Regions from separate parts of the Pseudomonas siliginis genome, predicted to be linked through region 2. Evidence: riboswitches for the same ligand, from Rfam matches in the RefSeq annotation. Region 2 holds a riboswitch; each other region holds the start of a gene.
What was found. A riboswitch is a leader RNA that binds a small molecule or an ion and turns the genes downstream of it on or off. The one in region 2 is predicted to bind cobalamin.
Positions count from the first base shown of each region.

Region 1: another riboswitch for cobalamin. It lies ahead of cobW (cobalamin biosynthesis protein CobW); the one in region 2 lies ahead of cobO (cob(I)yrinic acid a,c-diamide adenosyltransferase).
Region 3: another riboswitch for cobalamin. It lies ahead of NF676_RS15545 (ABC transporter substrate-binding protein); the one in region 2 lies ahead of cobO (cob(I)yrinic acid a,c-diamide adenosyltransferase).

Region 1 is NZ_CP099598.1:2,662,353-2,664,611, forward strand. Features, by position in the region: cobalamin riboswitch at 794-1,005, shown strand; gene cobW (cobalamin biosynthesis protein CobW) at 1,105-2,169, shown strand; gene cobN (cobaltochelatase subunit CobN) at 2,173-2,259, shown strand, end outside.
Region 2 is NZ_CP099598.1:1,806,616-1,808,874, reverse strand. Features, by position in the region: gene NF676_RS08575 (cobyrinic acid a,c-diamide synthase CobB) at 1-516, opposite strand, end outside; gene cobO (cob(I)yrinic acid a,c-diamide adenosyltransferase) at 513-1,124, opposite strand; cobalamin riboswitch at 1,208-1,437, opposite strand; gene NF676_RS08565 (hypothetical protein) at 1,599-2,183, shown strand; gene NF676_RS08560 (PQQ-dependent sugar dehydrogenase) at 2,250-2,259, shown strand, end outside.
Region 3 is NZ_CP099598.1:3,385,367-3,387,625, reverse strand. Features, by position in the region: gene NF676_RS15550 (FecCD family ABC transporter permease) at 1-270, opposite strand, end outside; gene NF676_RS15545 (ABC transporter substrate-binding protein) at 267-1,280, opposite strand; cobalamin riboswitch at 1,421-1,612, opposite strand; gene NF676_RS15540 (ParD-like family protein) at 1,750-1,977, shown strand; gene map (type I methionyl aminopeptidase) at 1,974-2,259, shown strand, end outside.

The DNA of each region.
Region 1 (2,259 bases), 860 kb from region 2:
TATATCCGTTGCTGCGGGTGTTGCTGATTACGGTTTCGCCCTTACGGCGAGGCACTTTTTCCAAACGCCGAAAAAGTACCCAAAAAGGCTTGCTCCTACGTTCGGCCCTCGCAGGCTCGGGTTCCTTCGCTCCGGGACTGATCCGGGCGCAGCGGCTCCGGTTTGCTTCGCTGCACCTACACTCGCTGTGTACGACTGCGTCGTACGGTCGCTGCGCTCCCACGCCCGGATCAATCCCTCCACTCAGCCTTCCGACGTCGCCGGTGGATCAAGATCAAGAGCACTCGAGCTAACGCTCATTGTTGAGTGGGGCGGCTGCGCTGCTTTACTTTTGCTTTTGTGGGAGCGAGCCTGCTCGCGAAGGCGGCCTGACAGCCGACCTGTTCTTGAGCTGGTGCGCGATCCAACTGTAGGAGCTGCCGAAGGCTGCGATCTTTTGCTTTTGCCTTTGCCTTTGCTTTTGCTCTGGCTTTTGATCTTTTGCCCCTTCGGCAGGCTTCGTTACGGGATCGATCCGGGGGTGGGAGCGCAGCGACCGTACGACGCAGTCGTACACAGCGGAAGGAGGTGCAGCGAAGCAAACCGTAGCCGCTGCGCCCGGATCGGTCCCGTAACGAAGGTACCCCGAGCCCCAGCGAGCGGGCCGTACGCCGGGGCAAAGCCTTTTGGTTCCTTTTTGGCGTTTGAAAAAGGGACTCGCTGTAAGAGCGAAACCATAAGAAGCCGTTACCGCAGCAACGGATATACCCCCAGTTTCAGACTCACCGACCATTGACCCACGACGGACCCATGCGTAGCCTTGCGCTTTCGAGGTTCTTCGGCACTCGCCGAAGCTAAGAAGGGAACGCGGTCAAAGCCGCGGCTGCCCCCGCAACTGTGAACGGTGATGTTCGTTGCCACGCCACTGCCAGCTCAACCGATGAGCCAGCGGGAAGGCGCAATGGACGCCAGGCCCAACGCCTGAACGCCGTCAGCCAGGAGACCTGCCTCGTCACAGATTCTCACTACAACCGGGCGGGGTGATCCGGTGGCGAATGCTTCCGGCGTGCACGCGCGCTGCCGGTTCTCGTCCCGTATGCCCGCCGCTTGCCAAAGGGCATACCGATGAAAACACTGGCCAAACTCCCCGTCACCATCGTCACCGGTTTCCTCGGTTCGGGCAAAACCACGCTGCTGCGGCACATGCTCGATAACGCTCAGGGCCGGCGCATCGCGGTGATCGTCAACGAGTTTGGCGAGCTGGGCATCGACGGTGAAATCCTCAAGCAATGCACCATCGGCTGCACCGAAGAAGAGGCCAGCGGCCGCGTTTATGAGCTGGCCAACGGCTGCCTGTGCTGCACCGTGCAGGAAGAATTCTTCCCGGTGATGCGCGAGCTGGTTGCCCGTCGCGGCGATCTCGACCACATCCTTATTGAAACCTCGGGCCTAGCCCTGCCAAAACCGCTGGTGCAAGCCTTCCAGTGGCCGGAAATTCGCAGTGCCTGCACCGTCGACGCAGTCATCACCGTGGTCGATAGCCCGGCGGTCGCCGCAGGCACATTCGCTGCGTTCCCGGATCAGGTCGATGCCCAGCGCAAACTCGATCCGAACCTTGATCACGAGTCGCCGCTGCATGAACTGTTCGCCGATCAACTGGCCAGCGCTGACCTGGTGATCCTCAACAAAGCCGACCAGACCAGCCCGCAAGACCTGGCTCGCGTACGCGCTGAAGTAGCCGAAGAGCTGCCGCCAGCGGTAAAAATCGTCGAAGCCAGCAATGGCCGCCTGCCGCTCGACGTGCTGATCGGTCTCGGTGCCGGCTCTGAAGAGCATATCGACAGCCGCCACAGCCACCACGATCACCACCATGACGGTGATGACGACGACCACGATCACGACGCCTTCGATTCGATCTCCATCGAATTGCCGCAAGCCGACGAAAGCCTGCTGCTCGACGCGCTCACGCAACTGGTGGTGCAGCACGGCATCCTGCGGGTCAAAGGCTTCGCGGCGATTCCGAACAAGCCGATGCGCCTGTTGATCCAGGGCGTGGGCACGCGTTTCGACAAGCATTTCGACCGCCAGTGGGGTGCCGACGAAGCGCGGGTGACGCGTCTGGTGCTGATCGGTCAGGAGCTTGATGCGGCACAACTCGAAGCGCAATTGCGCGCTGCGCTCAGCGTTTAAGCCATGCACCTGCTCAGGACCCAGCCCGGCGGATTCGTCTCGGACGACAACATTGCCGACCTCGGACAAACCCCCGCCGAGCTGGTGATC
Region 2 (2,259 bases):
GTACCAGCGCAGACCTTCGGTGAGGCTGCCTTCGAGTAATTGCGCATGGCGCAAGGTGCCGACGCGGTTGGCCAGCACGCCAGCGAACGGCAAGTCCGGCTGATACTTGGCCAGGCCCAGCGCCAAGGCGCCAAAGGTCTGCGCCATGGCGGTGCCATCGATCACGCCGAGCACCGGCACACCGAAGTGGCGCGCCAGATCAGCGCTGGATGGCGTGCCGTCGAAAAGGCCCATCACGCCCTCGATCAGAATCAGGTCAGCCTCGGCGGCGGCTTCCCACAACAGCCGGCGACTTTCCTGCTCGCCGACCATCCACATGTCCAGTTGATACACCGGCGCACCGCTCGCGCGCTCGAGGATCATCGGGTCGAGAAAGTCCGGACCGCATTTGAACACGCGCACCTTGCGCCCTTGGTTGCGATGCAAACGGGCGAGTGCGGCGGTGACGGTGGTCTTGCCCTGACCGGAGGCCGGCGCGGCGATCAACACCGCCGGGCAGTGACGTGGTTGCTTCAAAGTTCGACGCCTTTCTGCGCTTTGATCCCGGCCTGAAAGGCGTGCTTGAGCATGCCCATCTCGGTGACCGTGTCGCCCATCTCGATCATTTCCGGCTTGGCGCCGCGCCCGGTGACCACCACGTGCTGCATCGGCGGGCGCGCTTGCAGATCGCTGAGCACCTGATCGAGATCGAGGTAGCCGTGCTTGAGGGCGATGTTCAATTCATCGAGCACCACCAGACCGATCGAAGGGTCGCGCAACAATTCGCGCGAGACTTCCCAAGCGGCGGTCGCAGCGGCGATGTCGCGCTGACGATCCTGGGTTTCCCAGGTGAAGCCTTCGCCCATGACGTGGAAACGCACCTGCTCGGGGAAGCGGCGGAAAAACAATTCCTCGCCAGTGCTGTTGCGGCCCTTGATGAACTGCACCACGCCGCACTGCATGCCGTGGCCCATCGCGCGGGCGAGCATGCCGAACGCCGAGCTGCTCTTGCCTTTGCCATTGCCGGTCAGCACCAGCACCAGGCCACATTCGTCGGGCGAGCTGGCGATGCGTTCGTCGATCACGGCCTTCTTGCGCTGCATGCGCGCCAGATGGCGTTCGTCACGCTCGGGGGAATCAGTCATGGGGGGAGCTCTCCGTTGAGGCTGGATAACGGCGGGCAGGCACAAGAATAGACGGCAAAAAGCCTGGCATCGCCCACCGTGATGCCGCTGAGATGGATCAGGCCGGTCTCCGGGCTCATGAGCGGCGTTTCGCCGGACTGCGCGCCTTCCCGCTTCTTTCGAGGCAGTGGCTCAAGGCGCAGTTTTCACTCATTTACCGTTGCGGGGGCAGCGCCGGGATCGTCGTGGCTTCGCTTGAAGACCACCCTCACCGGCTTCCCTGTTTCACTCTGTCGACGCGGGGCCACAGAGCACCTGAAACAAGCGGCGAAGGTTAGAGGGTTGGGGGTGGAGCGTCAATTGAAGAGGCGCTTTGCGCGCGAATAACTGCCGCTGATCCATTGTGCAGCGGCAATCTTGTGCCAGACTGCGACAAGTGATATCAAAGAGCCATGCTTTTTTCGAAAGCCCACTACAACAATAAGGATGACGACGATGCAAGGCATGATCATCAGCAACCCGCGCCTGGAATTTCTGCGCCCGGTGCTGGAACGCTGGTTTGACTGTATCGATCGCTACAACACTGTACGCGGCGACAACGACACGCCGTACTGGCACGACGAGAAAGCCAATCTCGGCCTGCTCGCGGCAGCGGCGTGGATGGCTGAAATGGTCACGCTGAACGACACGGCCACGCGCAAACAGAACGAAGAAGGCGAACGCAATGCTCGCGCCGACCTGCTGATTGCCGGCGCCGAAGACCGCGCGTTCATTCAGGCCACGCAACGCTGGCCACGGGTCAACAACCTCAACCTGACCCAGGCCCTGCTCGACATCACCGTTGATGCCAAGCGCATCAGCTACGCCAGCGATCTCAAGCTCGGCTGCCTCTTTGTTGCTCCGCAAAAACCTCAGCACAGCGCCAGCCCCGAAGAATTGCAGGACATGGTCGACGACCTGCAAAAGGAACACACCTGCGCCGTGGCCTGGTATTTCCCCTACGCCTATCGCAAATTGCACAGCGACGCGGGCAACTATCATCCGGGCATCGCCGTGCTGTTAAAGGAAGCCCGCGGTTGAGCAGTTGAACCATCGGGCCTGCGCCCTCCTCTATGTTTAGGAATGCATTCATAGGGAAGATCAGCAATGCGCAAGG
Region 3 (2,259 bases), 1.6 Mb from region 2:
CGGATTGCGCAGCAGCGACTGCAGGATTACGCCACAGGTCGCCAGACCGGCGCCGCAGGCCGCCGCGACCAGCGCGCGGGTCAGGCGATAGTTCCAGACAATGCCTTCGTCGATCGGGTCGAGCACATAACCGGCGCCCCACAGCTTGTTGGCCAGCACCTGCAACACCACGCTCGGCTCGATCGAAGTCTCACCAATGGCCACGCCGCCGATCAGCGCGACCGACAGCGTCAACAGCACCAGCAGCAAACGGATCAGGCGTCTGCTCATTGCGACAGGTCGTAGCCGTTGATGGCGCTGGCCAGTTGTTCGAGGCCGTCGAAGGTGCGCAGGCTGGCCTGCATGGCCATGGCGTCAAGGATGATGATGCGGTTGTGCTTGACCGCGTCCATGTTGCGCGTCACCGGATCACTGCGCAGGAAGGCGAGTTTCTTCTGATAGTCGTCCGCCGGGAAACGTCGACGATCCATGCGCGCAATCACCAGAAACGTCGGGTTGGCCTTGGCGATGGTTTCCCAGCCGACGGTTGGCCATTCTTCATCGGACTCGACGACGTTGCGCACGCCGAGGGTGCTGAGCATGAAATCGGGAACGCCTTTGTGCCCGGCCACGAACGGCTCGATGTCCATCTCGGCGCTGGAGAACCATACCAGGGCGCTGACGTCTTTGCGCTGCTGGTTTTTCGCGGTGGCGATCGACTGCGCGAGGCTGGCTTTGAGCTGCTCATTGAGCTGTTCGCCACGCGCCTGCACGTCGAAAATCGCCGCCAGTTGGCTCACGCTTTTGTAGATGCTGTCGATGCGAAACGGTGCCAGCCGCGTCCCGTCCGAACCGACGAGGTTGTCCTTGGCTTCGCAATCGGAGGGCAGCAGATAGGTCGGAATCTTCAGTTCATGAAACTGCTCGCGGGTGCCGACCGCGCCTTGCGGGCCGACCATCCATTCCAGCTCGACGGCAACCAGCTCCGGGCGTTTGGCGATCACCGCTTCGAAACTCGGCTCGTTATCGGCGAGGCGCTCGATCGTGTCGTTCTGCGCTTTGTATGTGCCCAGCACGTCGTTGAACCACAGTGAGGTGCCGACGACTTTGTCGCCCAGACCCAAGGCATAGAGCATTTCCGTGCCGGCCTGGCCGATGGTCACCGTGCGCGCAGGTGCGTGTTGAAAGGTCAGGCTGCTGCCACAGTTTTCGACGGTCAGCGGATACGCAGTCGGCGCCGCTTGCGCCAGGGCGCAAAGGCTCAGAGCGGTGAGCAGGGTGGCAACGCGGGGCAGCAGCATGGGGCAGTCTCCAAGGGAACCGTACGGGAGCGGGCGGGTACGGTTTGGAAACACACCTCGGGCGCGGTCGTGGAAACTGCGCAAGGCCGGCACGGGGAAAATGCGCACGGCACGATGTCCTTCCCGGACACCCCGCCGGTTGGTCAGTCACTGTGCCGGCAGGTCTCCTGACTGATGCGTCATCGCCACGCTCCGGCCTTCCCGGGGTTCACCCAGTGGCAGTCGAGGAGCAGGCTCGGCACCTACAGTTGCGGGGGCAGTTCCGATTGATGCGTGGAGCACCTCGGATTCCCTATTAATTCCGTGTGGAAACCGGCGCGGGCATGGTAGTCGATCAGGCCGCTGATGGGGAGCCGAATCTGCTTCGGCAGCTCCTGCACGGGTGCGTGTTTGCGTGGCGGAGCGTTTGCAATCCGAGGGTAAGCTTGGCTAGTATACGATCCATATACATTTCGTATCGGATATAGACATGGGCATCGTAAAGATTTCAGAGGACATGCACGAGAATCTGCGCATCTCCAGCAACGCCCTCAGCCGCTCGATCAACGCGCAGGCTGAGCACTGGATGCGCATCGGCATGCTCGCCGAGCTGCATCCCAATCTCGACCACAGCGCCATTTGCCGCCTGCTGATCCGCGCCGAACAGAATGGTGGGCTGGATCTGCAACAACTGACTCAGGAAGCCGTCAGCGCATGAGAAACCAGATCAAGATCAACACCCCGGCCGACATCGAAAAATCCCGCGCCGCCGGCAAACTCGCCGCTGAAGTGCTGGCAATGCTGGTGCCGCATGTGAAGGCTGGCGTGACCACCGATGAGCTGGATCGACTGTGCAACGATTACATCGTCAATGTGCAGAAGGCGGTGCCAGCCAATGTCGGTTATCACGGCTTTCCGAAAACCGTCTGCGCGTCGGTCAACGATGTGGTGTGCCACGGGATTCCATCGGGTACGCCATTGAAAGACGGCGACATCGTCA